DNA from 3 places in the Clostridium sp. YIM B02551 genome. Region 3 is predicted to be linked to each of the others. Evidence: riboswitches for the same ligand, from Rfam matches in the RefSeq annotation. Region 3 holds a riboswitch; each other region holds the start of a gene.
The links. A riboswitch is a leader RNA that binds a small molecule or an ion and turns the genes downstream of it on or off. The one in region 3 is predicted to bind cobalamin.
Positions count from the first base shown of each region.

Region 1: linked by a shared signal. The riboswitch ahead of cobT (nicotinate-nucleotide--dimethylbenzimidazole phosphoribosyltransferase) and the one ahead of L1S47_RS12015 (HoxN/HupN/NixA family nickel/cobalt transporter) in region 3 are both predicted to bind cobalamin.
Region 2: linked by a shared signal. The riboswitch ahead of L1S47_RS10550 (sirohydrochlorin cobaltochelatase) and the one ahead of L1S47_RS12015 (HoxN/HupN/NixA family nickel/cobalt transporter) in region 3 are both predicted to bind cobalamin.

Region 1 is NZ_JAKGTF010000002.1:274,839-285,400, reverse strand. It holds gene L1S47_RS04035 (ABC transporter ATP-binding protein) at 1-190, opposite strand, end outside; gene L1S47_RS04030 (sigma-70 family RNA polymerase sigma factor) at 656-1,201, shown strand; gene L1S47_RS04025 (hypothetical protein) at 1,195-1,953, shown strand; gene L1S47_RS04020 (peptide chain release factor 3) at 1,999-3,591, opposite strand; gene L1S47_RS04015 (Cof-type HAD-IIB family hydrolase) at 3,863-4,687, shown strand; gene L1S47_RS04010 (Cof-type HAD-IIB family hydrolase) at 4,718-5,545, shown strand; gene L1S47_RS04005 (histidinol-phosphate transaminase) at 5,547-6,620, shown strand; cobalamin riboswitch at 6,662-6,880, shown strand; gene cobT (nicotinate-nucleotide--dimethylbenzimidazole phosphoribosyltransferase) at 7,040-8,080, shown strand; gene cobU (bifunctional adenosylcobinamide kinase/adenosylcobinamide-phosphate guanylyltransferase) at 8,077-8,637, shown strand; gene cobS (adenosylcobinamide-GDP ribazoletransferase) at 8,640-9,380, shown strand; gene cobC (alpha-ribazole phosphatase) at 9,389-9,979, shown strand; gene L1S47_RS03980 (cobyric acid synthase) at 9,994-10,562, shown strand, end outside.
Region 2 is NZ_JAKGTF010000008.1:1,250-11,811, reverse strand. It holds gene cobM (precorrin-4 C(11)-methyltransferase) at 1-255, opposite strand, end outside; gene L1S47_RS10580 (cobalt-factor II C(20)-methyltransferase) at 268-930, opposite strand; gene cbiT (precorrin-6Y C5,15-methyltransferase (decarboxylating) subunit CbiT) at 923-1,495, opposite strand; gene cbiE (precorrin-6y C5,15-methyltransferase (decarboxylating) subunit CbiE) at 1,492-2,094, opposite strand; gene cbiD (cobalt-precorrin-5B (C(1))-methyltransferase CbiD) at 2,087-3,181, opposite strand; gene L1S47_RS10560 (precorrin-8X methylmutase) at 3,181-3,807, opposite strand; gene L1S47_RS10555 (cobyrinate a,c-diamide synthase) at 3,794-5,125, opposite strand; gene L1S47_RS10550 (sirohydrochlorin cobaltochelatase) at 5,168-5,989, opposite strand; cobalamin riboswitch at 6,319-6,502, opposite strand; gene L1S47_RS10545 (amidase domain-containing protein) at 6,604-7,650, opposite strand; partial or broken gene L1S47_RS10540 (M15 family metallopeptidase) at 7,636-8,541, opposite strand; gene L1S47_RS10535 (M20 family metallopeptidase) at 8,779-9,951, shown strand; gene L1S47_RS10530 (DUF5105 domain-containing protein) at 10,192-10,562, opposite strand, start outside.
Region 3 is NZ_JAKGTF010000009.1:88,277-98,838, reverse strand. It holds gene narH (nitrate reductase subunit beta) at 1-495, shown strand, start outside; gene narJ (nitrate reductase molybdenum cofactor assembly chaperone) at 511-1,056, shown strand; gene narI (respiratory nitrate reductase subunit gamma) at 1,053-1,733, shown strand; gene L1S47_RS12055 (hypothetical protein) at 1,760-2,845, shown strand; gene glp (gephyrin-like molybdotransferase Glp) at 2,881-4,098, shown strand; gene mobB (molybdopterin-guanine dinucleotide biosynthesis protein B) at 4,103-4,624, shown strand; gene L1S47_RS12040 (molybdenum cofactor guanylyltransferase) at 4,611-5,225, shown strand; gene L1S47_RS12035 (molybdenum cofactor biosynthesis protein B) at 5,247-5,738, shown strand; gene L1S47_RS12030 (MOSC domain-containing protein) at 5,765-6,232, shown strand; gene moaC (cyclic pyranopterin monophosphate synthase MoaC) at 6,321-6,806, shown strand; gene moaA (GTP 3',8-cyclase MoaA) at 6,787-7,770, shown strand; cobalamin riboswitch at 7,857-8,043, shown strand; gene L1S47_RS12015 (HoxN/HupN/NixA family nickel/cobalt transporter) at 8,170-9,189, shown strand; gene L1S47_RS12010 (GNAT family N-acetyltransferase) at 9,260-9,697, shown strand; gene L1S47_RS12005 (TetR/AcrR family transcriptional regulator) at 9,746-10,336, opposite strand; gene L1S47_RS12000 (NAD(P)H-dependent oxidoreductase) at 10,461-10,562, shown strand, end outside.

The DNA.
Region 1 (10,562 bases), on a different contig from region 3:
TATTAATAACTATTATTCCGCCTATTAAATAAGGGATTAAAGTTCTATCTCCACCAGTAATTACTTTATCAATAAATAGTTTTTGAACATAAGGTTCAAACAAACATACCACAATAACAAGAAGCATTGAAAAGGTAGGTATAGCGAGTAACCATTTGTGTTTAAAAATATAATTTAGTATACGTTTCATAAAAGTGTAACCTCCTTTTAAAATGATTTTATTTGAAAAAATACATTCTCCGCGCTAGCAATGGAGAGCATTTTTATTAACAAAAATGAAAAAGCCATGGATATACCATGGCTAAAAACGTAAAAAAACGTATAAAAAAACCATGGAACAATAGTCCATGGTGTAATAAACCCTTTTTATTAATTACTTATAATAAAAGAGACAGGACTATCGAATATTTTATTTAGTTTTGTTAAATTGTTAAATCTAAATATGGTTAACATATTTCCTACCTCCTTAAATTATTTTTGTGATACAAGTAGAATAACATCATTGGAAATGCCTGTCAATAAAAAATACTAAAAATTTAATCTTTTTATAATATAATTAAAATAATGAATATTCCAAAATTTATAAAATAATGATTTATATTTTGTCAGAAATAAAAAAGTTATATACGTATTAATGGTATAGGAGGTGGAAGCCATGGAAGATATTGATATAGTGAGAGGAATTATGTGCGGTAATCCTGAGGCTATTAAAGAATTAAACAGTAGGTATGGGAAAATATTATTTGGAGTTTTAAATAAAGTATTACATGAAGCCTATGAAAGAAATGAAATAGAGGAATGTTTTAATGATTTATTGATGACCATATGGAATAAAATAGTTTTCTATAGAGAAGATAAGGGAAGCTTACTAAACTTTCTTGTGGCAGTTGCAAAATATAAAGCTATTGATTATAAAAGAAAACTTGTGAAACAAAATAGTCAGTTAGAGCTTAAAGAGGAATTTTTACTTGAGCAAGAGTATCAAGAAGATGGATTTAATTATGATAGTGATGAAGGATTTTATAACTTAATTAAAAGCTTAAAGGAAGAAGAAAAACAAATATTTATAAAAAGATATTTATTTGAAGAATCTATAGAAAAGATTGCAAAAGATATAGGTAAGTCCAATGATTATATTTATCAAAAATTATCAAGAGGAAGAAAAAAGATAAAGTTAGAATTGGAGGTGGCACCATGTTAGAAGATAAGATAATAAGTGAATTAAATGGTATTAATTTTAGTATAGATGAGCTAAAAGAATATGAAGATTGGGGAACAATAAGTGATGAAAAATTGAGTGAAATATCTTATGATGTTCAAGCACGGTATTCTAGAGATAAGGTTAAAGATATAGGTAAATATGTAAGTGAGCTTTTACAAGAAGGAGAGTATATTGAGAAAACAGTAAAAGCTACAGATCCTAAGATATTAGAAACAATGATGGCATTTGGAGCAATGATGCCAGTGGCCTTTATAGGTGGTGGAAATATAAAATATAGCCACATAAACTTCTTTACCAATAGGAGAATTATTGTTGTTGGGTATAATGTTACATCTAATAGATACATTACTTATATATATGACAAAGAAGAAATAGTAGATATAAAAATGGATAAGAGTATTGCAATATATAGAAATGAAAAAAACAAGAAAAAAAGTAAATACGCAAAATGGGAATTTCTTGTTTCTATCAATTCAATTATGATATCATTTATGCTGTTTTTTTATCCATATTATTTATTAAAAAAGGCTACTGGATTTAGCAATGAAATAGTAGATGATATTGTAGGGTTAGTATGCATAATCTTAGGATATCAAGTAGGAAGGTATGTAAGACCAAGAGGAAATTCTGAGGTTATAATTGAGATGAAGGATGGTAAAAAGTTTGATTTTTACATTAGAAACTATAATTATAGAGAGATTAAGAATTACTTGAAGTATATGAATAAATAATTAAAATAAAACCCCACTAGAATATTTTCTAGTGGGGAAAATTTATTAATCTTCACTTTTACCTACATCAGAAAGAACTAAGCCTTTATTGTGATCTAATGCCCAAGAAATACCCCAGTCATTTTGGAATATTAATAGGTTTCTATCCTTTAAATCCTTAACCTTCTTTGTGTCTGAAGTTAAATTTAACGAGTCAATATCTATAGTAGTATTTTCAATCCATCTAACGTATCTATAAGAAAGTCTATCCATTTTAATATCTACATTATACTCACTCTTAAGTCTATATTCTAATACTTCAAATTGAAGTACACCAACAACACCAACTATTATTTCTTCCATTCCTACATGGATTTCTTTAAATACTTGTATTGCTCCTTCTTGAGCTATTTGAGTAACACCTTTAATAAATTGTTTTCTCTTCATAGTATCTACAGGTCTAACTCTTGCAAAGTGTTCTGGAGCAAAGGTTGGAATTCCTTCGAATTTAAACTTCTTACCGCTACATAAGGTATCACCAATAGAGAAAATACCTGGATCAAAAACTCCAATTATATCACCAGCATAAGCTTCTTCAATAATTTCTCTATCTTGAGCAAGGAATTGTTGAGGCTGTGATAATTTTATCTTCTTTCCACCTTGGATATGATGAACCTCAAGTCCTTTATCAAATTTACCAGAACAAATTCTCATAAAAGCAATTCTGTCTCTATGAGCTTTATTCATATTTGCTTGTATCTTAAATACAAAAGCTGAAAAATCCTTATTAAATGGGTCTATTTCTCCCATTGAAGAATTTCTAGGTAATGGAGCTGAAGTAAGCTCTAAAAAGTGTTGTAAAAATATTTCTACACCAAAGTTTGTTAGAGCTGAACCAAAGAACACTGGAGATAATTCTCCTGCTTTAACTTTTTCTATGTCAAATTCATCTCCAGCAACATCTAACAATTCAATGTCTTCTTTAAGTTTATCATGAAGCGGTGCTCCTAAAAGATCTCTAAATGCAGGATCTTCGATGTTCCCTTCAAGCATTTCAACTTCAGTTTGACCGTGATTACCACCATTAAATACTGCAATTGCTTCTTTATCTCTTTCATAAACACCCTTAAAGTCCTTACCTGAACCTATAGGCCAGTTAAGTGGATATGATTTAATTCCGAGTTCATTTTCAATATCCTCTAATAATTGGAATGGATCTTGAGCTTCTCTGTCCATCTTATTTATGAAAGTAAATATTGGAATTCCTCTTAATGAACATACATGGAATAATTTTTTTGTTTGTTCCTCTACACCTTTAGCGGCATCAATTACCATTACAGCAGAATCTGCAGCCATAAGTGTTCTATATGTATCTTCAGAGAAGTCCTGGTGTCCAGGGGTATCTAATATATTTATACAGTAACCTTGGTAATTAAATTGCATAACTGAGGAAGTAACAGATATTCCTCTTTGCTGTTCTATTTCCATCCAGTCAGAAACTGCATGCTTTGAAGCTTTTCTTGCTTTAACTGATCCAGCAAGTCTTATAGCTCCACCGTATAAAAGTAATTTTTCAGTTAGGGTAGTCTTACCAGCATCTGGGTGAGAAATGATAGCAAAGGTTCTTCTTTTCTCAATTTCTCTAATAAAATCTGCCACCTTGAGTTCCTCCTTAAGTGAATATATTAATCAAATAGAATTACTATCTTTAAAACAAACTACATTATATCAATTGAAGCGAGAAAATTCAACTAAAATAGAGGAACAAAAGTGTAGAGATTGAAGAAATAAGAGTGTATTTGATTTTGAACGAAATTCAAATATATGTTTATTTTCATTTTTAGAAATTTGCACTGCAATAAATAGAAGTATTATTATATAAGTAATAATAAAATATAGACATTCATTATGTCGAATTAGATTTGGGGGAATGAATAAAGTGTATAAGTTAGTATCTATTGATATAGATGGAACATTACTTGGAAGTAATAGACTAGTATCAGAAAAAACAAAGGAAGCAATCAAAAAAGCTACAGAGCTTGGAGTAAAAATTGTTATAACATCAGGAAGACCAATTAATAGAGTTATTGATTTAGTCAAAGAACTTGGATTAGATAAAGATGAAGAATATGTTATAGCCAATAATGGGTCTACAGTGCATAATACTAAGGATTTATCTATTATTTATGAAAGACACTTAAGAGGAAAGGATCTTAAAAGAGTATATAAAGTATTCAAAAGAGATGGACTAGCTTTTGAAGCTCATATGGATAGAGGTTCATTAGTAGAAAAAGATATTGTAAATGTATTGCCAAACAACTGGAGATTATCTTCTGAGGACACGAAGATAATTGATTTAAATAAAGAGTTAGATGATGAAGAGAAAGTCATTAAGTTTTTAATCATATCAAAAGTTGATGTGCTAGAAGATATATATGAGGACATAAATAAAAAATTTAGTAATGAATATAGTATTGTCAGAAGTTTTGATCATTTATGCGAGTTTATGTATAAGGGATGTAATAAAGCAACAGGGTTAATGGAGCTTGGAAAACATTTAGGGATAAAACAAGATGAAATAATGTCCATTGGTGATGAACTTAATGACTTTGAGATGATAGAATATGCAGGACTGGGAGTAGCAATGGGAAATGCTAGAGATGAAATTAAAAATATTGCAAACTATATAACAAAGAGCAATGATGAAGATGGAGTAGCTTATGCACTAGAAAAGTTTATAATTAATGCAAAATAACTAAAGACATTTATTATAGGAGGGTTAATCATGTACAAACTTATTGCTATTGATATGGATGGAACTTTGTTAAAAGATGATAAGAGCATATCTGAGATAACAAAAAAGAGCTTAAAAAGAGCCCAAGAATTAGGGGTAAAGATAGTGCTTACTTCAGGAAGACCAATTCAAGGTATAAAAAATTATTTAGATGAATTAGAGCTTACAGGAGAAGAAGATTATGTTATTGGATTAAATGGAGCCTTAATTTGTAAAACAAGTGATTATTCAGTTATAAGCAGTAATGCCACATTAACAGGGAAAGACCTAAAATATATTTATAATAAGGTAAAAGGACTTAACACATATATACATGCATTTACCAATAATGGTGACTTAGTTAATAAAATAAGCAAGTTTTCTGATAATGAAGAAAAGAGATTAAACATAAAGATAAAGCAAGTGAATATTCTAGAAGATGTGTTAGATAATGATGAAATACTTAAAGTAGTATTAGAAGAAGAGAAGGAAGTGTTGGATAGAATTACGCCAAAAGTTCCTAAGGAATTATTTGAAGAGTATAATGTTATTAGAAGCGTTGACTTTATGTTGGAATTTATGAATAGAGGGTGCAATAAGGCTTCAGGATTGGAGAAACTAGGTGAATATCTAGGAATTGCTAAAGAGGAAGTAATCGCAATCGGAGATGCAGATAATGATGTTGAAATGATTGAATATGCAGGCCTAGGTGTTGTGATGGGAAATGCCAAGGAAGAAATTAAAAGTATAGCAGATTTTATAACCAAGAGTAATGAAGAAGACGGAGTAGCTTTTGTAATAGAAAAATTCATAGTAGACTTAGCTAAAGGAGAGAAGTAATTTGAAGAATGAAAGATGGAAGCATGGTGGAGATATATATACTAATGGTGTATTTAAGGGAAAAGACCTTGTAGATTTTAGTTCTAATATAAATCCTTTAGGTGTTTCTGATTTACTTAAAGATTGCATAGAGGAATTATTTAGTGAAGTAGTGAGATATCCTGATTATCAGTATAGAGAATTAAAGGCAAGTATTAGTGAATACTTATTAAGATATGAGAATATAAATGTATCTAGTGATGAAATGATACTTGGGAATGGTGCCTCAGAGATCTTAGACTTAATTTTAAGTAAAATAAAAAAATTAGGAATAGTTGTGCCGTCTTTCGTTGAATATGAAGATTTTGCATTAAAGCATAGTGCAGAAATTGAATATATAAATTTGACTGAGGATTTTCAGTATGATTATAGTGAAATATTAAGCTCTTTAAAGAAGTTTGATGGAATAATCTTAGGGAATCCCAATAACCCTACTGGGAATATAATAAATAAAGAGAAATTTCAAGATATATTGAATTTCGCAGAGAAAGAGAATAAAAAGATTATAGTTGATGAGGCATTTGTAGAGTTCTCTAGATTAAATAGTTCATTAATAGATAAAATAGCTAGTTATAAATGCTTAGTAATTATTAGAGCATTTACTAAGTTCTTCGGTATGCCAGGAGCTAGACTTGGATATGGAATAACTAGTGATAAGGAATTTATAGAAGAATTAAAGAAATATCAGCTTCCTTGGAATGTAAATTCTTTTGCAGAAATAGCTTTAAAAAAATCTTACAAAGATGAGAAATATATAAGTAAAAGTCGAGAATGGATAGCTAATGAAATAAGTTATATGAAAAATGAATTAGCTAAGTTATCAATATTTAAAAAGGTTTATGACACAAATTGTAACTTCATTCTTTGTAAGCTAGATACAATGAAAACTAGTGAGTTATATGAAATATTATTAAACAAAGGAATACTTATAAGAAATTGTTCGAATTTTAAAAAGCTTGATGATACTTATGTAAGGTTTGCAATAAAGTCTAGAAATTTAAATAAATTACTAATAGATAATTTGAAGAATTTATAGAACATTTACAAAGAATAGTTAGTGTGATATTATTTATAAAACTGAATAGTATATCTTATGGTGCCTAGTAAAGATAGTATTTTCTAGATTAAGAGAAGTTATTTTGCTGGTTAAAAGGGAATTGGGTTAAAAGCCCAGGCAGCCCCCGCTACTGTATTGAGGATGAAACCTATATAAACCACTGAGGGAACAAACCTTGGGAAGGATAGGGAGTAGGATGAATCAAAGCCAGAAGACCTGCCTAAGATGTGATAAGGTAAATTTTTCGGAGGGAGAAAGGAAACCATTAAGTGATTAGCATTATGAAAGATAAAAGGAATTACATAGACTTATTTTATATTGCTAAAATGTTAGATTAATGTTTCCAGTGGGTATCCCACTGGTTTTTTTATTTATTATATATTATTGGGGGGATGAAGATGCACAAGAATGCTATGATTGAAGCAAAGACAAAGTTAGATAATTTAATTAAACCTATTGGTAGCCTTGGGGAATTAGAGAATATAGCAATTAAATTTGCAGGAATAACAGGCAAGGTAGAAAATGAAATAAATAAAAAAGCAATTGTTATTTTTTCAAGTGATAATGGTGTATGCGAAGAGGGGGTAGCATCAGCACCTCAAAGTGTTACTGCTATGCAGACAATAAATTTCCTAAGAGGAATTACAGGCATAGGGGTTCTTGCTAGAGTTAATAATTGTGATCTTAAAGTTATAGATATTGGGATTAATGAAGAAATTAATTATCCAGGTTTAATAAGAAAAAAAATAAGAAAAGGTACATCTAACATAGCAAAGGGTGAAGCAATGAATCTTGAAGAAGCAAACGAGGCTATTAATATTGGGATAGAAATAGCCCATGAACTAAAAAAGCAAGGGTATGATATTATCGGTACAGGGGAAATGGGAATAGGTAACACTACTAGCTCTTCTTCAGTACTTATTGCACTAACCAATTGTGATATTGACGAAGCTGTAGGAAGAGGAGCAGGGCTTAAAGATGATCAACTAACCTTAAAAAAGCAGGTTATCAAGAAAATAATAGAAGTTAATTCACCTATTAAAGAAGATCCTATGGATGTATTACATAAAGTTGGAGGCTTTGATATAGCTGGAATGGTTGGATTGTATCTTGGAGCTAAAAAGTATGAATTACCAATAGTTATAGATGGATATATTTCAGCAGTAGCAGCTTTAATTGCATATAGAATAGATCCTGAAACAAAGAGTTATATGTTCCCATCCCATATTTCAAAGGAACAGGGTTATAATATTGCAATTAATGAACTAGGATTAAATCCAATGTTAAATCTTTCAATGAGACTTGGAGAGGGATCAGGATGCCCACTTGCAATTAATATTATAGAAAACTCATTAAAAGTTATAAATGAAATGGGAACTTTTGAGGAAGGAAATGTAGATATAAAAGATTATAAAGACCTATGGAGGGAAGAAATATGATTTTAGTGACAGGAGGGGCCAGAAGTGGAAAGTCTTCTTTTGGAGAAGCGTTACTTAAGGATAAAGAAAAAGTATTATATATTGCAACATCAATACCTTTAGATGGTGAAATGAAGAAAAGAATACAAAAACATAGAAGTAGTAGAAATCCAAATTGGGATACATTAGAAGCTTATGAAGATATAGCTACAAAAATCAAAGATGCATATGATGGAATTATCTTAGATTGTATTACTGTTATGATTACAAATCTACTATTTATGAATATGGAATCTTTTGAAGAGGAAGATATAATTAAAGTTGATTATAGTAAAAAAGAAGAAGATATTTTAAAAGAAGTTTCTTTTATGATAAAGGAATTTAAAAATATTGAAGATAACTATGGGACAGAGATTATCATTGTTACAAATGAAGTTGGAGCAGGGCTTGTTCCAGAACATAAGTTAGGAAGAGAATTTAGAGATATTGCAGGAAGAGTAAATCAATATATTGCAAAAGAAGCAGATAAGGTATTTTTAGTTATAAGCGGTATACCAGTTAAGATTAAGGGGGAATAACCTTGAAAAATTTCATATTGATACTTCAATTTATGACTAGAATACCTATAAATATTAATTTAAAAGTTGAAAGAGAAAACTTTCAAAAAGGCGTAGCTTTTTTTCCATTAGTAGGACTTATTGTTGGTGTTTTAGAAGCAGCTATATTTTATATAGGTAGTAGAGTATTCCCTTTTAATATTTCTATTTTTATAACCGTAATTTCTCATGTAGTTATTACTGGTGCTATTCATATAGATGGTTTAGGTGATACCATAGATGGGATTTTTTCAGGTAGAAGTAAAGAGAAAATACTTGAGATAATGAAAGACTCAAGAGTTGGAACCTTTGGAGCATTAGGAATAATATTTTTAATAGTAGGTAAGATTAGTACACTCTCTTCAATAAACCCTATAGAAGTATATAAAGGTATCATTTTAGCACCTATCATTTCAAGAACTTTGATTACTCTTCTAATGTATAAAAGAAAGTATGCTAGAGAAAAAGAAGGCATGGGGGATTTATTTATTGGAGTATTAGAGAAAAAGAACTTTGTTATTGCATTATTGACAGGGATTACGTTGATTTCTATTATAGGAAGAAAAAAAGGAGTGATTTTACTAATCATTTGCTTTTTTTTCACAATACTATTTAGGAATTATATAGAGAAAAGAATAGGCGGGGTAACAGGAGACATATTAGGTGCATCAGTAGAATTAAATGAGTTACTGGTATTTTTGATTTATAGTTGTTATTTATTTTAGGAGAAAAAATGAAGATATTATTAGTTAGGCACGGAGAAACAGAAGGAAACTTCAAAGGTTTATATCAAGGGAAAAGTGAATACGCCTTAAATGAAGAAGGAGAGAAACAAGCAATTAAGTTAGGAGAATTACTTAAGGAATATAATATTTCAAAAGTATATTGCTCACCTCAAAAAAGATGTATAGAAACATTGCAATTAATGAATAAGAAGTTTAAAGATATAGTATTAAGCGAAGAACTTCGAGAAATCGATTTTGGGAAGTGGGAAGGCTTAAGTTATAAAGATATAGAAAGATTATTTCCTGGGGAATGGAAAAGTTTCATAGCAGATTATATCAGTTTTACATTCCCAGAAGGAGATTCCTTTAAGGATTTTTATTATAGATGTAATAGTTTTTTAGATAAACTCAGGAGTGATAAAGATAATGAAGTTATATTAATTGTCACTCATGGAGGGGTAATAAGAGCTTTGTTTAGTAGCATTTTGTCTTTAGGATTAAAAGGATTTTATAGAGTAAGTCCTATGCAGGGAGCTTATAGTGAAATAAATATTTTTGGTGGTGAAATAGAGATAAAGTATATTAATAAGGACAATTAGGGGAGGGGATAACTGTGAAAAAAGCAAAAAGTATAATGTTACAAGGAACAGCATCAACAGTAGGGAAAAGTATTTTGTGTACTGCTCTATGTAGAATATTTACAGAAGATAATTATGATGTTTTCCCTTTCAAGTCGCAAAATATGTCTTTGAATTCTGGAGTTACACCTGATGGACATGAGATGGGAAGAGCACAAATAATGCAAGCAGAAGCATGTTATAAAGTTCCAAGTTCCAAAATGAATCCTATTTTGTTAAAGCCTACTTCAGACAGAAAATCTCAAGTGGTTTTATTAGGTGAGGTTTGGGATAACTTAGATGCTGTTGATTACTTTAAAAAGAAAAAGGAATTAAAAGAAAAAATTCAGAATGTTTATGGAGATATTAGCTCTAGACATGAAGTCATAGTTATTGAAGGGGCAGGCAGCCCAGCAGAAATAAATCTTTCGGATGAATTTGTAAATATGGGTATGGCAAAAATCGCAGAAAGTCCAGTCTTATTAGTAGGAGATATAGATAAGGGTGGGGTTTTTGCATCCTTATATGGGACTATTATGCTATTACCTGAAGAGGAGAGAAAATT
Region 2 (10,562 bases), on a different contig from region 3:
GATTGATGGGTCACCAGTATGAAGCCTAACTATTGTTTTTCCTTCAGAATGTTTTTCCTTTATTACATTTATAACATCCTCAAGTGTCATATTTGCTGAATTATATATTTCGCATTCTTTCCTGCAAAACTCTAAATGCTTTGCATTTACTAAAGATCCTGCGTATATTACTACATCACATTTAGTTAATATATCTCTTCCTTTTACGGTTATTAAGTCTACATCTCCAGGACCTGCTCCAATAAAATAAAGCATAAATACCCCTCCTTATCTACTTGCTAATATAAGTGACATATATTCACACTCTTTAAAGATTTCCTCTTTATCGTATATTATAGCTTCTCCTTCTCTACCAGCTCTTCTTACCATAACATACTCAAAACCTTTTTCTTCAAGAGTCTCAATTACTTCTCTTTCCTTTTTATATACCTTCATTACAACAACATACTTCTCATCTCTTATTTCATTAACTTTCCCTGCTGGAATAACTAATAGAGCTTCATTCCCCATAACTACTGGCCTGTCTGTTAATGATGCAGCAGCACAAAATGAAGTTATTCCTGGAATCGTTTCTACTGTAAAACCATTATTCTGTATATATTTAAGAAGGTGTACGTATGTTGAATATACTAATGGATCTCCTATAGTTAAAAAACTTACGGTTTTGCCCTCTTCTAATTCTCTTTTTATAGTCTCATATATCTCTTGCACTTTCGATTTAGTATCTTTTTTTCCCATAGGGAAATGAGCAATTATTACCTTAGTATCCTTATTTATATACTCCTTAGCTGTTTCATATGCAATACTTACTCCCCCTTCTTCTGAAGTTGGTGCAACTATAACCTCTGAAGCTTCTATTGCCTTAACCGCTTTTAGTGTTAATAGTTCTGGATCTCCTGGGCCCATTCCTATTCCATATAATTTATTCATTTGTAGTTTCCTTTCTTCCACTAACTATAAAGATTCCATTATTGCTTGTTAGCATATAACTTCCTTTTACATTCTTGCTTATGTTGACCTGCGTTATCTCAATATTATAATTTAAAGCCTTTAGTGTCTCACATGCCTTATAACAATTATCTATAGTAATAAAGTTTAAAACTATTTTTCCTAAGTTCTTAAGTTTTTTATGAGAAACTGAAATTATTTCTTCTAAGTTTCCTCCACTTCCACCTATAAAAATCCCATCAAAATTATCATCAGTGAAATCATTTAGCGTCTCTAATGCCTCACCTAATATAACTTCAAGATTGTCACAATTAAATTTATTTTTATTCTCTAATATAAGGTCAAAAGCATCTTGCTCTTTTTCAATAGCAATCACATCTTTGCACATCTTGCTCATTTGAACGGACACAGACCCTGTTCCAGCCCCTACATCAAGTACTTTTGAAGAGTCTTTAAGTTCCAATTTAGAAATTGATAAAATCCTTACTTCTTCTTTAGTCATAGGAACCTTTCCTCTTATAAACTCTTCATCTTTTATATATATCATTCTCTCTCCACCACCAATACGCTTAAATTACTAAACATTTTACTCATTATTTCTTCAGGTGCTCCAATAGTTATTTTCTCATCTTCATAAGATAAATTTTCCCCTACATAAATTCTAGCCTCTATGTTTTCTTCAAATATATCCTTTGCCAATTTATTAGGAGTATTTTTATTGTCAGTAAGCCATATGGTAAGTTTTGAAGATTTTATTTCCTCAATAAATTCTCCTTCTCTTCCATGTAGTGAAGATAATTTCGCTTCATTCCAAGGAAGAGACAATTTACTCATTAAATATTGAAAGGAACTTAATCCTGGAATCACATTTATTTCTTCTTGCAAGTTTTCTTTTAGATAGTTCAATACTCCATAAAAGGTTGGATCTCCAGAAGCTACTATACTAATGTTTTTATCCACATTATCTTTGATTATATCCACAATATCTGCAAGTTTTTGCACTTTTTTCTTAGTATTATCAACAAAAGCTATTGAATCTATAGCTCTACTAAAGCCTATTATTAGTGAGCTATCCTCTAGAACTTTTACAGCTTTTAAAATCATATACTCCTTACTTCCAGGTCCTAATCCAACTAAATTAATCATAGTTCTCCTTTTCACTTGCAAATAAAAGCTTGGGTTCTTTTCCTCCCCAATATAAGACTACTTCAACTTCTATTTCATTACCAGTATATTGCTCCATTTTATTCTTAACCTTAATTCCTATATTCTCATATACTTTATGATACTCCTTAGGAATGATTTTCACAGCACCTTCTGTGGTCTTTTCATTATATACTTTATTAACTAAATCCAAGGGACATCCCATTAAAGCTAACTCTAAGGCAAGTATTTCTAATCTCATATCACATACCTTTGAGTGGGTATTAAATACTCCTCCCGCAACTTTTCCAAGCTTTCCGATATGCCCAATTATAGTAACTTTTCTAACCCCATTATATTTGGCTGCATCTAATGCACTACCTACATAGTTTGATATAGTTACCATCTTGTTTTTGTCATATCCCAAGGTCTCTCCATATCTTTCTCCCATATTTCCAAAAATAAATATTATGTCTTTATAATAGGCAGACTTAGCTCTCATTTCTATTTCAATGGTTTCCTTAAGAGCCTCTTCTGACATTGGGTAAACTATACCAGAGGTTCCTAAAATACTTATTCCACCCTCTATATTAAGTCTTGGATTAAAAGTCTTTTTTGCAACTTCTTCTCCCTTTGGTACGTAAATAGTTATTTCAACTCCATTATTTTCTGGAAGTACACTTAGCACTTCTCTTTTTATCATTTCTCTGGGAACTGGATTTATAGCAGGCTCACCTTTTTTCACGTAAAGCCCTTCTCCCTTAACTACTCCTACACCTTTTCCACCCTTAAGAATATAACCACTTGGAATCTTCTTTGCCTTTGCCCATATATCAAGCCCATGGGTTACATCTGGGTCATCTCCTCCATCCTTTATAATGGAACAGCATATATAATCCTCCCTTTTTTCAATGGAATCAATCTGTAGATTAAGCTTTATTCCACTTGGAGTATCTATTTCTACATAATTTAATTTCTTTTCGCTATACAGCATCATAGTTGCTGCCTTAGCTGCAGCTGTTGCGCAAGAACCAGTTGTATACCCACATCTAAGCTTTTTCCCACCTGCATTTACATACATTTCAAACATTATTCTCTCTCCACTAAAAGGTACATTAAAGCATTAACTATAGCTGCTGCTACATTGCTTCCTCCTTTTCTACCTCTTATTGTTATCATAGGAATATTTAGCTTCTCTATTTCTTCCTTCGACTCCTTTGCTCCCACAAAACCAACAGGCGCTCCTATAATAAATTTAGGACTTGCTTTTCTTTCTTCACATAACTCTTTTAAAATAAACAATGCAGTTGGTGCATTCCCAAACACAAAGAATTCTACCCCTTCCTCTACTGCTTTGCTAACAGCTGCCATTGATCTTGTTGTTTTTTCTTCTTTTGCCTTCATAGCCACTTCTTCTAGTGAAACATATGTTATTACTTCACACCCTAGATCTTTTAAAGCCTTTTTATTTATACCAGCTGCAACCATGTTGGTATCAGTATATATCTTCACTCCACTTTTAAGTAACTTCTTAGCTTCTTCTATTGCACCTTCTCTTATATAAACTAAATCTTTATATTCAAAATCTGCTGTAGTATGTATAACCCTCCTTACAATTGAAAGTTCTTCCTTATTAAAGTTATGCTCGCCCATTTCTTTTCCTATTATTTCAAAACTCTTTAATTCTATTTCCATAGGATTTTTAACGTAATGCATCTTTTCTCTCCTTACAACTAATTATAATTTCTTTTATAAAATCTAAATTAGAGAAAAAGTGTACATGTCCATATGCCCCAAGAGTATTATTTTTTATATATCCACATGTCCACTCTTTTAATCCCCCGTTAAAGGTCTTTTTATTAAGCTTATACACAGTTTTATTACTACATTCAACCTTAGATTTATGGAACTCATGAGAATTTATTGATAAATTTCTTTTAATTAATTGATTCCTTGAGATATCTATGTGATTATATCCAAAATTATTTAACGTCTTAGTCATATAAGCTTCTCCATCAAAAAAGCCAACCATATTAGTATTATCAATAGACTTCATTAAATACATAAGCCCTCCGCACTCAGCATAACAGGGCGTACCTTTTTCTAGTTCATTCCTTAAACTGCTTAGAAAACTAGTATTTCTAGTAAGTTCATTACTGAAAACTTCTGGATATCCTCCACCTAAATATATCAAGTCCAAATTTTCTGGAACTTTTTCATCTTTTAGAGGAGAAAAATATATAACTTCTCCAGCCTCCTCCAGAAGTTCTATGTTCTCCTTATAGTAAAAAGAAAAGGCTATATCTTTTGCAATTCCTATTCTAATTCCTACGGAATCCAAGTGATAATTATCTTTAAATTTATCTGTTTCCTTCATTAATTCTAAGATTGAATTTACGTCTACATCTTCTTCTATAAGACTTGATACAACATCAATCTTTTCTTGTAAATCTGTAATCTCTTGACTTTGAACAAGCCCTAAATGTCTTGATCCTAAAGTAATTCTATCATCTTTGGGTAAGTACCCTAAAACCTTTATATTTAATGTTTCTTCAATTAATTGCTTAAGGAAAATATAATAAGATTTGCTTATATTATTTAATACTATTCCTGCAAATTCACAGTCTGAAAAATTAAGTATTCCTTTTAGTTCTGCTATAAAAGTAAGACTTGAAGCCTTGGGAGAAATTACAAGAATAATCGGAAGTCCTAAAATTTTTGATACATGTGCTGTTGAGGCTTCTATAGTTGTTCCTATTCCATCATACACACCCATAACCCCTTCAATAATTCCTATATCCTCATTATTCCTACTATAAGCTGCCTTAAGTCCTTCTTCTCCCTGTAAAAAGAAATCTAAATTTCTAGAAGGCTTTCCTGTTATTTTTTCATGAAAGGCTCCATCAATATAGTCTGGTCCCACTTTATACCCTGCTATATCATAACCTTTTTTCTTCAATAGATTCATTAAACCTATTGTAAATGTTGTTTTGCCTCCTCCAGATGAATTTGATGCAATAACTACAGATTTCATATAAAAACTCCTTCAAGATACTTATTACGCTCCACTATAATTCTATCCCTTTAAATTTTCTCCAAACCCTTGGAATTTACCACTTAGGGCATCTTCTAGATGCTTCATATAAATACTTCTTACTTCTTCATATTCACCTAAACCAACATTGAATTCTTCAACTTCTATTCCCTCACCCTTAAGTGTAGATGCCCAAGAATCTTCTTTCTTTGAGAAAATATCTTTTCTAGCATGATCTCCTACTACAAGTAAGAATGGTGCTAGTACAACACTTTTTATATCTCTATCTTTCAAGTATTTTATAGTATTTTCTAATGATGGATACGCCTCAATTGTTGCAATTATTATATTACCATGGTCTAAATCTCTAAGCCTATTTTGAAAACATCCATAACAAGAGTTGCCTGGGTGATGAGTTCCATGCCCTGCTAATATAACCCACTTATTTTTAGGTAGATTATTTGAAATTGCATAAACTAAATCATCATAATCTAAGTTAACCTCATCAGATTGAAAATATAGCAAAGGACGTCCTACTCTTAAATAATTGAACTTACACTTGTAAATATTAGCTACCTTTTTTATATAATCAAATTCTTGTCCAGGTATTATATGTAAGGGTTGTATAGTTACCTCTTCATATCCTTCATTCAGTAAAGAATCTAACGCTTCTTCTGGCGTAAAAATGCTGATATCATGTTCTTTTTTTAGTTTTTTGATAATCTTATGTGAAGTAAATGCTCTAATTACTTTATACTCTTTCCCAAATCTTTCTTCAACTTCTCTCTCCATCGGTACTATATTTTTTTCTAATGCATCTAAGTAAGATGTCCCAAAACTTAAAACTATAATTGCTTTTTTCATAACAAACTCCTTTATGTAAAAAAATAAAACCTTCTGAATAATGTCAGAAGGCTATGAGAAATAATCAAGGTAATCCTAAAATCACTTTGTCCATTTAGCCACCCTCTCCATCGCTCGTAGAGATGAATTTTTATCGTGAGACTTGATTAATACTTGTTTAAAAATTGCGGTTTCTGGCAATTTTTATGGCATGTATTACTCTTAGCCGAACAAAAATTCCTAAAAAGTTTTTTAGTGAGACTCAATTTTATGGCATGCATAAATTCCTAGTCGAACTTAAAAACTTTGAGAATTTATAATGTGAGACTTAATCAGTCGCATAAAAACCCTATTAGTGTAAAAACTTAGGCAGGTATTCTGGCTCAAGTGTCATAATCTTAGCTTATCTTCCCAGTTTCCCAGTGATTCTATAACTAAGACTCTTCTTTTACAGCGGCGGGACCGCACAGGAATCTCACCTGTTTCCCTATTATACTAATTCCCTTTTGGGACATTTAAAGGCTTTATTTAAATAAATTTATTTTATCCTATTAGTCACCTATGTTTTATCAATATTTACTTTGTATGAAGATTATAGCATTGTAGTATAACTATGTCTATAACAATACTTACTATTAATAATGAACTCTTACTAACCAGAATTTTATCTTTTTATCACTCCACCCTAGATCCCAAGGAACATTATTTCTATCAGTATTATGACAAGTAACTAATGTATACCCCTTTGAATCTACTCCTGATACTACAGAAATATGTGTGATATCGCCTTTTTTTTCATAGGCCACAAAATCTCCCGGCAACAATTTATATGATGCCTTATAAACTTTTTCATAACTTCCATGTGCAATAACAGATGCTCTTCCACTATGTATCATATATGAGGTAAACTTATCTGCATTTACCCATGGTCCTGTAGCACTTCCCTTACTATAATTCCAAGTAGAGTTTTTTTTGAATTTACCTCCTTCATGGAGTACTTGTGATGCAAAGTTTGCACAATCTCCTCCTTCTGGATTAAAATCTCTATAATTCTTATTATATTTAAATCCATACTCAGGTAGTGAAGCAGCTCCGCAGTAGGTATCTGCATATTGCATTGCTCCCTTTCTTCGTTCATTTATGTCGGAAATATCCCTAGTTTCCTGGGAAATAATATGTTGTTTTATACTTTCTGCTTTTATATTGTCTAAACTAAGGGAATCAGCAAATGGATCTGTATACCATTCCTTAGTTATTACCCATTCTCCTTCTTGTTTAGTAAGTTGTAAAGAATGATATGTACCTATTCTAGAACTATTAACAATGTCCGGAAGATTTTCATATATATATTTATACTCTGTGTTACACATTATATTAAAGGAATATCTATCATTCCCACCTCTACTTCTTCTTATAATTACTTTAGGAATTATTTCAGTGAATTTAACTCCTTGCTTTTCTGCCCAGTTATTTAAATATTTCACTTTTCTTTCTTCATATTCATAAGCCCATTTTCCATACTTACTATTTGTATCATATAGTGATTCTATTAGTTCTAAGTTTTTATCCAAAATAGCCTTATTTCTATTAATAAATATGTCTTGAACAAATTCCACCAGTTCCTTATCTTCTGCTTCAGAAAGAGTAGTTTTTTCTTTATTATCGTCTAACTTATCTTCAATTAGTTCAATAGCTTTCTTTACTTCTTCATCATCTACTGGTGCACCTTTATACCAGCTTCCATCACTTTCTTTCCAGTTTCCAAAATATTTTGCTTTTATTATTATTTCTGGCCTATACTCAAAGTGAAGAATATCAAAATGCCCCCATTTTCCTCCCCAAACAAAGTTATTCTTTTCAAAAACCTGAACTAAATCCTTTGAATATGACTTAAGTCTTTCCTCTGCCTTTTTTTCAGTACTCCACTTCCAATAATCTCTAGGATCACTTTTAAGATCTATCGCTATTCCAAAGGAGTGTGGACTTAATCTTCCAGTACCTGAGATAACTCTATAGTTATAAGTTCCACTAGCTGGATAAAGACAATTAGATATATCTGGTTTTGTCTTTGCTAATGGTATCAATTCTTTTAATGATGTTTCTAATGCTGTTCTAGCTCCGTTTTTATCATTAAACCTATAACCTGCAAATCCATATTGTAATGGCTTTAGATTTTTCTCAATCTCTCCTTTTGATGATCCATATACTTCATGTAATAAGTCATAATTTCTTCCTCTTCCAGGATCAAAGTCCTTTTTCATCACTGTTGTTGTAAATTCCAATGGATAAACTTGTTCTAACATATCTTGAAGATCAGGATTATCTAATTTTTCTTCATGCCCTTTTTTTCTCATATCATCATATAATATCTTTTTGCCAGACTTCATTATAATTAAAGTTCTACTGCCATCAATCTCAATATCTTTTATATACCCTGGATAAGCTAACATAAGTGTCAATATATCTTGCTTCATTTTGCTTTTATATTCTTCATTAATGATTTCTTGTGACATAACTGGCATTTGAATATTTAGCAATATACACACTAAAATCATTGATATCCATTTTTTCATCCTTAGTCACCTCATCTAGTAGCTTTAATTTTTTTTATAACTATATACTGTCCAAAGAAATCGCATAGTATGTAATATGAGTTTTAAATATGAAACTTAATTTATGATTATTATTAATTCTAGTTGAACTTAAAACTCAACTGAATTTTTGATAGTTTTTAAATTTTTTTTACTTACAAAGTTCTTAAACTATAGTATAATTTTCTGAAATAATTCATTTTGAAGGAGGGCATGAGTATGGATCCTATAAAACTTTCTAAAGAAATTCATGATGATATTATCAACTGGAGAAGGGAACTTCATAAAATTCCTGGAACAGGCTTAGATATAGAAGAAACTTATAATTTCGTTTGTAATGAATTAACTAAAATGAATATTGAGTTTATCACTCTTAGCAAGACTGGAATATGCGCACTAATTAATGGCGAAAATCCTGGTCCCACTATTGCCATTAGAGCTGATATGGATGGATTACCTATAAAAGAAGAAACAGGTTTAAAATTCGCCTCAAATAATAATTGTATGCATGCTTGTGGACATGATGCCCACACTTCAATGTTACTTGGAACAGCAAAAATTTTATCTAAATATAAATCTATACTAAATGGTAATGTTAAGTTGATTTTTCAACCTGCAGAAGAAATCTCAGCTGGAGCAGAACCTATGATTGCTGAAGGAGTTCTCGAAAATCCAAAGGTAGACCGAGTTTTAGGACTACACATAGGTGGATTTTTCCCAGAAGTAAAGGCTGGCATGATTGGTGTGAGAACTGGATATACAACTTCTGCAGTTGATAAATTATCAGTAACAATAAACGGCAAAGGTGGTCATGGTGCTTTACCACATCTTTGTGTAGATCCAATATCAATAGGTGCTGAAATGATTTCTGCTCTTCAAAGAATAGTCAGCAGGGAGATAAATCCTCTTCATCCAGTAGTTATTACAATTGGTTCTATTGAAGGTGGTTCTACTTGGAACATCATTCCAGAATCTGTGCACTTTCAAGGCACAATTCGAACAATTTTTCCAGAGGATAGAGAACTAGTTGAGAAAAGAGTTATTGAAATCTGTAACGGAATAGCTTCTACTAATGGATCATCTGCGGATGTAGTTTATGATAAGATTTGTCCTTCTGTTAATAATAACTCAGAAGTAACTAAAAGCTTTATGAAATCAGCTCTTAAAATTGTTGGAGAAGAAAACTTAGTATACTTAAAAGAACCTACTATGGTTTCTGAAGATATGGCTTACTATCTTCAAAATGTCCCTGGAACATTCTTTTTCCTTGGCTCAAATAACCCTGAAAAAGGAATTATCTATCCACATCATCATCCTAAATTTGATGTTGATGAAGATGTTCTTTGGATAGGTCCAGCAATATTTGTTCAAGCTGTATTAGATTATCTTTAAAAAAATCGTCAAGGCGATTATGAGCCGTCGATTTTTTTCTCGCATCTGCCTTTCCAAACGCATGTGAGGAAAATTTGGCAGGCGACTAATTCTATTTTTTATTCTTTAGGGGGGCTAGTAAATCCTTAGATTATAATTCAAACTTATAATGTTATCTACAACCTTAAAATATTATAAATTCCTAAAGAATAATAAAGCTAATAAGGTCATGGAGATTATAACTCTTCCATGACCTTATCATTATTTATAAATCACTAAATTATTATTTATGAAATCTTTGAATGGTCCTTCTTTAACCTCTTTCCATTCATTATTTTCTAACTTAAGATCAATAGTAATTTTTTTAGCCTCATCTGATATATTAGGATTTTCAAAATACTTACACATTTTACTTGTTGCAAGTTCCATGACTTTTTTCATAAAAGCATCTTTAGTTTTATATTCTTTAGCTAATTCTTTCATTTCACTTTCAGATACTATTTTGTCTGGAGTTAACTCCTTACGATCTAATATCATAGGATTAACTACAATTTCAACTTTAGCATTTTCTTTATCAACATTAACAGTATTAATGTCATATTTTATTTTTGTCATTCCTCTTCTTAATGAAT
Region 3 (10,562 bases):
CCTATATATAAATTAGCAGTTAAATGGAGAATAGCTTTTCCTCCTCATCCAGAGTATAGAACTCTTCCTATGGTTTGGTATGTCCCACCACTTAGCCCTATTTTGAAGACAATAAATGGAGAAGAACGAATTTCGGACATAAGAAAGGTATTTCCAACTATAGAGAACATGAGAATTCCAATACATTACCTAGCAAATTTATTAACAGATGGGGAAGATGGATATATTCAAGAAGCACTAAAAAAAATGGCAGCCATGAGATATCATATGAGAGCAGTTAATCTAGGGATTGAAACAGATAAAGAAATACTAAAGGAAAATGGACTTACAGAGGAGTCTGCAGAAGAAATGTATAGGCTTCTTGCAATATCAAAATATAGAGATAGGTTCGTTATTCCATCTAATCATAGAGAAATAGCAGAAGATTTATTACATGAGCAGGGAACTTGCGGGATTGACCTTGAAAATAATAAAGGACCATACATAAATAGTTAGTGGGAGGTGAGGTATATGAATGACGATTTTATAAAAAAGGTATATTTAATTACCTCTTTCTTATTGAGATATCCTGATAATAATTGGTTTATTGAATTAAAAGAGATTAAGAATGAAATAGAGGAAGAAGGAAATAAAAAAGAGTGGAGTGAAGTTTTAAGTTTTATTAATTATGTTGAGAATATTATGGAACTTGATCTTCAAGAACTCTATGTTAGTACATTTGATTTTACAAATATGACTCCCTTAAACTTATCTTATTTTAAATATAAAGAAGATAGGGATAGAGGAATGGGGCTTCTCAATATAAAAGAAAAGTATAGAAAGGCTGGCTTTGAAATGGTGGAAAATGAGCTTCCAGATTTTTTGCCTTTGATACTGGAATTCTCAGCCTTAAGCTTAAATAATGAAATACTTATGGAATATAAAGAGTCAATTTATGAAATGTTTCTAAAGCTTAGAAGGGAAGGAAATCCTTATAATAAGGTGTTTAACATACTGCTAAATGTATTAAAAAAGGATGAGATTGATTGTGAATTAACTGGGGGTGGAAACCTATGATTTTTTTTGAACAACTTTTATGGATTATATATCCCTATATAGTAATAACAGTTTTTATCCTTGGCTTATTTTTAAGATATAACAATGACCAGAGAGGTTGGAGTTCAAAATCCAGCGAGCTATTAGAGAAAAATCTTCTTAAGTGGGGGAGCACTCTTTTTCATATAGGGATTATTTTTGCATTCTTAGGCCATGTGGCTGGAATAATAGTTCCTTTGTGGTTTTATAGAGGATTAGGGGTTAGTGATGAACAGTATCACATAATGGCTACAATTATGGGGGGGCTGGCAGGGTTAGCTAGTTGTATAGGTTTAGCAATTCTTGTATATAGAAGATTTATGGTTACAAGAGTTAGAATGACAAGTAGTTTTAGTGATTTAATATCAATTCTATTACTTCTATTAGTTGTATTTAATGGAATGCTTGTAACTATAGTACATTCAATTAATCCAGCAGGGTTTGACTATAGAGCATCTCTTGCTCCATGGTTTAGAGGAATATTAACTTTAAAACCTGACGTAACGCTTATGATGCAGGTCCCAATTTTGTTCAAGTTTCATGTGTTTACAGCCTTTTTATTTTTCGCACTAATGCCATTTACAAGAATGGTTCACATAATTAGTCAACCAGTGACCTATATATTTAGAAGTTATATTGTATACCGTAAAAGAAGTTAAAGTAATTTTCTTGGAGGAAATTCACTATGCAATTTACCTTAATGTTTATCTTGTTATTTTTGATTTTTTTCATAATTAAAATATTATTATTAAAGTCTACCCCTTCTGAAACAGCTGCAGGGGCAATAGTTATGGGGTGTGGGATATTTATAAATGGAGCAATGAAGAATATACCCTTACTAGAAAATAAAGCAGGGAAGATACTTACAACTTCCTTGCTAATTATATGGATATTCATTGCTGCGTCTTTTATAGAATCTGCTATAAAAAAAACAATTAATGAAATTCATTTTAAGGGGGCAATAAAAAGCTTTGGTGTTGGGACTTGGGTGGCAGGAACTTCTGTATGCGGAATAGCCATTTTTCAAAGAATTCATGAATTAGATACATTTGCAAGGGTTATGTTTTGGGGGAATTTAGCTTTGTGGGCTTTATATTTAGCAATATGCATTAGAAATTATGGTGCTATTTTCGGTCAGGGATTATATAGTAAAGTTCACGGCATATTATTACTTTCTACAGTAAGCACTCAATCTATTGTGGTATTTGGAAATACAATCTTTGGAGAAAAATTTCCTAAGCTAGTAAGCTCCTCACTTATATACTTAGGAATAGCCTTATACATATTAGCCTTTATTCTAATAATAAGAAAATATTTTTTTTCGAAAGAATGGAATCTCGAGGATGGCTGGACAAATACAAATTGTATTCTTCATGGAGCAATGTCTATTACTGGTCTAGCAAGTGCAGTGTCTGGTGCTATTAATTACAACCTAGTGTTGTTTATATGGCTTTGGATATTATTATGGTTTATTATAGTTGAATTTATTGAAGTATTAAGAGCAATTAAAAGAGTAAATAAGTATGGCTTTATAAAGGGGGTTGCAGTGTACAATGTTACACAGTGGTCAAGAATATTTACCTTTGGAATGCTATATACTTTCACAATGAAATTTAATCTAAGTCTTCCTACTTTAACTAGTAAGTTTTTATTTTCAATTCAAAATTTTATTTTAAGAAGCGGAACTTGGATAATGGTATTAATACTTCTTTATGAAGGAGTATTGTATTTTATATACCAGTCAAAGAATAGATTGGGAAAAAGTGCATAAAATAGAAACGAAGAAAGTATATAGGGGAATGATTTGTGATTAAAGTAGAAGAAGCAATTAACACAATTTTAAGTAGTACTTCTACATTGAAAACTGAAGTGGTGGATATTATGGAAGCACTAAATAGAGTTTTGGGAGAGGATATCTATTCCAAAGAAAACATACCACCATTTAATAATTCTGCAATGGATGGATATGCAGTAATATCTTCCTGCTTCGATAGTTTTGATGAAGAAAGTGGAGTTTTATTAAATATAGAAGGAAATATTCCGGCGGGTTATGAATTAAAAGTATCTCCTTGTAAAGAAACAGCCATAAGGATTATGACAGGAGCTAAAGTTCCTGAGGGTTATGATACTGTAATCCCTATTGAACATACTAAAAGCAATAATAATAAGGTCATGATTCTTAAGAAAGCGAGAAGATGGGAAAATGTTAGATTTCAAGGAGAAGATATAAAAGAGGGAGATTTAGTCTTAAAAAAAGGAGAATTGATAAATCCTACAAAAATAGGGATGTTGGCTGCTTTAAATATTAAATATGTTAAAGTTGCTGTTAAGCCAAAGGTTGCAATATTAGCAACTGGAGATGAACTTATAAATCTTGGAGAAGAACTTTTACCAGGAAAGATAAGAAATATAAATAGTTATAGTTTGCAATCAATGTTAATTGATGCTGGATGCAATGTAGAGGATTTGGGAATTGCTAAAGATAACAGATATGAAATAACAAATAAATTAAAGAGGGCCAAGGAATGCGATATATTAATTATTTCTGGTGGTGTTTCTGTAGGAGATTATGATTATACAAAAATTACTCTAAAGGAAATGGGAGCAGAAGAAAAGTTCTGGAAAATAGCAGTTAAACCTGGGAAACCTGTGCTGTTTAGCTTACTTGTAAATACTCTTGTGTTTGGCTTACCAGGAAATCCTGCGTCAACCGTGGTAGCATTTCAGGAATTTGTATTACCTTCTATTTATAAACTTCAGGGAAGAATAAATAAACAATTAAATATGGTTACAGCAGTTCTTGAAGAATCTATAAAAAAGAAACCTGGAAAAGTCCATTTCTTAAGTGGAAAGTGTTTTTTAAAAGAAGGTAGATTATACGTTAAGGCTATGAAAAAGCAAAGTTCAGGTTCATTTAGTTCTATAATAAATTCTAATTGTTTTATCGTTGTTCCTGAAGAAGTTACTGAAATAAAAAAAGGGGAAGAAGTTCTTATTCAAATAACTAATGAAATAGGTGAATAAATAAATGATACCAGTAGTTTCAATTGTTGGATACAGCAATAGTGGAAAGACAACTCTGATAGAAAAGATAATACCGTTACTAAAAGACAAAGGATATAAAATTGGAACAATTAAACATGATGCACATGAATTTGAGATAGACCATCAAGGAAAAGATACTTGGAGAATGAGAAGAGCAGGAGCAGATGTTGTAACAATATCATCAGAAATTCAAATGGCAATGATAAAAACTGTCTATGCCGAAGAGAATATTGACGAAATTGTAAAACAACTATTTAAAGATGTTCATCTTGTAATCACAGAAGGTTATAAGGCAAGTAATAAACCTAAAATTGAAATAATTAGATTTAAAAATCCTTTAATTATGCCAGAAAACAATCTTATAGGAATAGTGGATAATACCTCTGTAGGAGAAGTTATTACTCTCCCTAAAGAATATAAGAATATTAACAAATTCAAAATAGATGACGTAAATAGTATTGCTGATTTTATAGAAGAAAGGTTCTTAAGTGATGTGGAATTATGAAGTAGAGGAGAGATTGTTAAAGGTTACTGGAGTAATTCTAGCTGGTGGAAAAAATACTCGTATGGGAGTAGATAAAGCCTTTTTAGAAATTGATGGGGTCAAATTTATAGATAGAATTCTTTCTGTATATAAAAAGATCTTTTCTGAAATAATCATAATTACAAATACTCCTGAAAAGTATAAGGTTACTGGGGTAAAAATTTATAGAGATCTTATTTGTGGGAAAGGTTCTCTAGGAGGTTTATATACCGGCATATTAAAATCTCAAAATGATTATGCGTTTATTACTGCATGCGATATGCCCTATCCTAATAAAGATTTAGTAGAATACATAGCCTCAATAAAAGAATATGATGCAGTGGTGCCACTAATAAAAGAAAGATATCACCCTCTTTTTGCTATGTATTCAAAAAAATCAATAGAGATAATAGAAAGCCAATTAAAAGCAAATAACTTAAGAATTCAAGAAATATTTCAAAAGTTAAATGTAAGAAAAATTAATGAAAATGAAATAATGAAATTTGATAGGATGATGCTTTCATTATTAAATATTAATACTCCTCAGGAATATAGAAATTTCCTAAAGTGTGAAGTGAAATAAAATTAAAAAAGGGGAGATACTATGTATAATGTTGGGATAATTACTTGTAGTGATAAAGCTTATAAAGGTTTAAGACTAGATGAAAGTGGAAAAGTTATTGAAAAAGTAGCAAAGGAAAATGGCTTTAATGTATCTAGATATACTATATTACCCGATGAAAAAGAGAAAATAGCTGATGAATTAAAACATATGAGTGATGAACTTAAGCTAAATGTAATCTTTACAACTGGTGGTACAGGCTTTAGTAAACGAGATGTAACTCCAGAGGCAACAAAGGAAGTTATAGAAAGAGAAACTCCAGGTATTCCTGAGGCTATGAGAGGATACAGCCTTACTATAACAAAAAGGGCAATGCTTTCAAGGGCAGTTGCTGGAATAAGGGGAGAGAGTCTAATAATAAATTTACCTGGAAGTCCAAAGGGAGTTAAGGAATCATTGGATGTAATTATAAGTAGTATTACTCATGGGCTAGACATACTTACAGGAAAAGCAAATGAATGCGCTAGTAAATAGAAAACACTAATTAATGGGAGAGTAAAATGGGAGAAGTTATTGCACTTTGCATTAGCAAGGAAAAAGGGACAGCTAAAGATGAAATTCCTATTGCTAATTTTATTGAAGATTACGGTATTGAAGGTGATGCTCATGCAGGAAAATGGCACAGGCAAATAAGCTTACTTTCATTAGAACGCATAGAAGAATTTAGACAAAAAGGCGGCAAGGTGAAGTTTGGAGATTTTGGGGAGAATATTGTTGTGAAAGGAATTGAACTTACTAAGCTTCCTATTGGGACAAGACTTAAGTGTGGAGATGTCATCTTAGAAATGACACAAATAGGAAAGGAATGCCATAGCAGATGTCATATATTCTATTCCGTTGGAGACTGCATAATGCCTAGAGAAGGAGTATTCTGTAGAGTTATTAGAGGAGGAGTCTTAACTATAGGAGAAAAAATAGGACTTTTAAGTGAGGATGAGAGGCAGAGGAATTTAACAAATCAAGGGTGATAGAAGAAACATAAGTTCAAAATCTTTTATTGTCTTATCAAATTTGATTATAAAGAATAACAAATAACTTTGGTTAGGGGAGCGTACTATGGAAAAGAGATTCACACATTTTAATAAGGCTGGAAATGCTGTAATGGTCGATGTAAGCGAAAAATCCAACACAAGTAGAAAAGCTATTGCCAAAGGTAATATAAAAATGAATAAGGAAACCCTTGATCTTATAAGTGAAGGAAAAATAGGAAAAGGAGATGTACTTGGAGTTGCAAGAGTTGCAGCGATAATGGGCAGCAAAAGGGCACAGGATATTATTCCTATGTGTCATACTCTCATAATAACTAACTGCCAAGTTGATTTCGAGATAGATTATAAGAATAATTGTATTCAAATTGAAGCTATAGTAAAGACAACAGGAAAAACTGGCGTTGAAATGGAGGCATTAACTTCAGTCTCAATTGCTGCACTTACTATATATGATATGTGTAAAGCTGTGGACAAGAGTATGATTATTGAAAATATATACTTAACTCAGAAAAGTGGAGGAAAGAGTGGGGATTATGTTAGACATGTACTGTAGAACTATTAGCTACTTAAGAATTTCAATTACGGATAATTGTAATCTAAGATGTATATACTGCCTTGGAAAAGGTAATACATATTTTAAAAAGGAGCATGAATTGTTGTCCTTCGATGAAGTTATTAGAGTTGTAAGTATTGCAGCTAAGTTAGGTATAGAAAAAATCAGAATTACTGGGGGAGAACCTCTAATGAGGAAAAATGTATGCAGCCTAGTAAGAAAAATTAAAAATGTTGAAGGTATTAAAGAAGTGCTAATGACTACTAATGGAATTCTACTTAATGAATACTTAGAAGAGCTAATTGATAGTGGTGTTAATAAAATCAATTTAAGTCTAGATAGTATAGATCATGAGAAATATAGAAAATTAACAGGAGGGGGTGAGCTTAGTACAATAATTGAAGTTATTGATAGATGTATAGAAAAAGGTGTGATTTTAAAACTTAATACAGTAATTATTAATAGCTATAATAATGGTGAAATTTTAAATCTTATAAAATTTGCACTAGAAAGAAATATAGATATTCGCTTTATTGAGATGATGCCAATAGGGCTTAGTAAAGGGACAGAAGGTATAACCTCAGATGAAATTAAAAATATAATTGAAGAGGAGTATATTCTTAAACCTTATGAAGGAAATATTTTAGGCTCCGGGCCAGCTATATATTATTATGCTCATAGTAAAAATTATAACAGAGGAGGAAGAATAGGATTTATAAGTCCATTAACTCATAATTTTTGTAGTTCATGCAATAGGCTTAGAATAACTTCTGATGGTTTTCTAAAGCAATGTTTGCATTGGAAATATGGTGTTGATTTGAAAAACATATTAAGAAAAGGAGTTTCAGATGATGAACTTGAGAAAATAATTAAAAATACAATTCTAAATAAGCCGAATAAACATAATTTTGGAACAAACAATCAAGACGAAGATAAAAGGCTTATGTCACAGATTGGTGGATAAAGGCAAGAGAGTTTTTCTAAAAGAATACACAGAATTATAATCTTGAACAAAATAACTATACTTGTTTAATGTAATGTGCTATTATACCATTTGTATATAATATAGGTTTAATCGTAGTTGATTAATTAAAAGGGAAGTTGGGTGAAAATCCCTCACGGTCCCGCCACTGTAAAAGAGTAGTTCTTATAAAATATGTCACTGAGATATCTTGGGAAGGCTTATAAGAATGTAGATACTTAAGTCAGGAGACCTGCCTATATTTTGAGAAAATAACTCTACGGATGATAGGGGGTATTTGTAATGATAAATGTTTATATTTATTTTCGCAATTATGCCTCTTGACGAATAAAGTTAAGAGGCTTTTTAAATGAGAATATTATATAAAGGATGGAAAACTTTTTGGAGACAATAAAATCAAATATACAAGAAAAGAAATATTCAGGATTCGTTAGATATATTATTGCTGTACTAGCATTGCATATCATAGGTATTGCACTATTACTAACAGGTGTTAGCGAGTATCCACAAATAATTGGTATGGCAGTTCTTTCTTATACATTAGGGCTTAGGCACGCTTTTGATGCAGACCATATAACTGCAATAGATAATACAGTTCGAAAGCTGGTGCAAGAAAGACAAAATCCAAAAGGAGTAGGTTTTCTATTTTCCTTTGGACATTCAACTGTAGTAATAATAATGGCAGCACTTACAGTTTTTGCAGTAAAGTGGACTGAAAGCAGTATGCCACAGTTTCAAAAGTATGGAGGTGCTATTTCACTTGCAGTTTCAGGTAGTTTCCTTCTTATTATTGGATTAGTTAACCTCTTCATGTGGAAGGATATTTTTAAAACTTTTTTAAAAGTAAGAAAAGGCACCTATAAGGAAGAAGAGCTAGATTATGACAATTCCAAAGGATTTATTAATAAATTAACTGGAATTGTGTACAAGTCTATTAGAAAAGGATGGCATGTGTATATACTAGGATTTCTATTTGGATTAGGGTTTGATACTGCAACTCAAGTTTCTCTTTTAGCAACTTCAGCAACTGCAGCAAGTCATGAGATACCGATTCTTGCCACGTTATCTTTCCCAATATTATTTACAGCAGGAATGAGTTTAATGGATACAGCAGACGGCTTCTTTATGTGCACGGCATACGAATGGGTTTTCTCAACACCAATTCGTAAAATCTATTACAATCTTACCATTACAGGGCTTTCAGTAATTGCAGCTTTGTTTATTGGATTCATTGAAATAATACAAATGATAACACCTATACTTGGACTAGATAATGAATTCTGTAATTTTATTAGTAACTTAGATTTTAATATTGCTGGTTATATTTTAGTTGGATTATTTATAGTGGTATGGGGAATATCCTATGCTGGTTGGAGGATACTTAATATAGGAGAAAAATAGAATTATTTGTAGGAGTACAATAAGCATAGTATAATTCTATTAAGATTAACAGTAAATTGGGGTGGTAATTTTGAATATAGAAAAAGTTAAGCAAGAAAACATGGAAGAGGTCATAAAGCTATCAATAGAAGTTTTTAAAAAAGAACAACATATACCGGAAGAATTAATTCCCATAAGTGAAGAATTTGAACCCATTTGGTGGTGTGGAAAATTAAATGGAGAAATAGTCGCTGTTGTTGCAAGTTGGAAAAAAGAAGGAGAATGGCATTGGGGCAGATACGCAGTTGATAAAAAGTTACGTGGAAAAGGTTTAGGTAAGAAGATTGCTTTATTTTCACTTAATGAAGTCTTTAACCTCGGAGCAGAGGAAATATATATTGAAGCAAGAGATATAACATTAAAAATGTTAGAAAAGTTAGGATGCGAAGTAATTGGAAATGCAGAAGATTTCTATGGAGATAGGGTAACACCTATTGTTTTAAAAAAGAATAAATTTATCCACAGATAAAGAATTAAGAGAAGCCATTTTATATTTATGGCTTCTCTTTTTTATAAGCTATTCAAGTTTTTCATTAATCATTTTTTCTACTAATTCTAAATAATCTCCATCATATTCGATTACTTTATTTGCGATAAGTAGTGCTATACCGTGTACTAAACTCCACATTGATATAGTATCTAAGTAATACATTTCTTTTTTAGTTGATATTGAATTAAGGTAATTTTCACAGCTCTTTTTAAAAATATCAAAAGGAGTATCATTAAGATGATGTAAATCTTTATTACTAATAAATATTGGATACTTATGTTCTGTAAGAAACATAAATTTTAAATATTCAGGATTTTCTACCATAAACTTAACGTAGGATTTTCCCATCTCAAGAATTTGAATTCTTGGATTATCAGGATATTTTTCTGTAGACTCTAATAAAGAAATAGAAAAAGCCTCCCAAACTTCTAAAGCTATTGAGTTAATTAAATCTTCTTTATCTTTAAAATGCTTATATGGTGCAGTATGACTAACACCACACATACTAGCAACTTTTCTTAATGAAAACCTTTCAAAACCTTCTTTGTTTAAAAGCTGTAGACCATTTCTTATCATATCTTCTTTTAATGTGCCATGATGATAGTTATCTTTTGCCATTTAGTTTTTCCTCCAAAAAATTTTCTAAAAAAAATTATATCATAAAATGTTGACAGTGTAAACTTAGTGAAATATAATACAAATATAAAGTTTACAGTGTAAACATACTAAAAGGAGGATAACTATGAATATATTGTTAGTTAGTGATGGTGAAGCTACAAGTAGCGTGGGAGAAAAACTTCAAGAAGAGTTACTTAAAAAACTTAGAGAGAGTAATTATAATTAC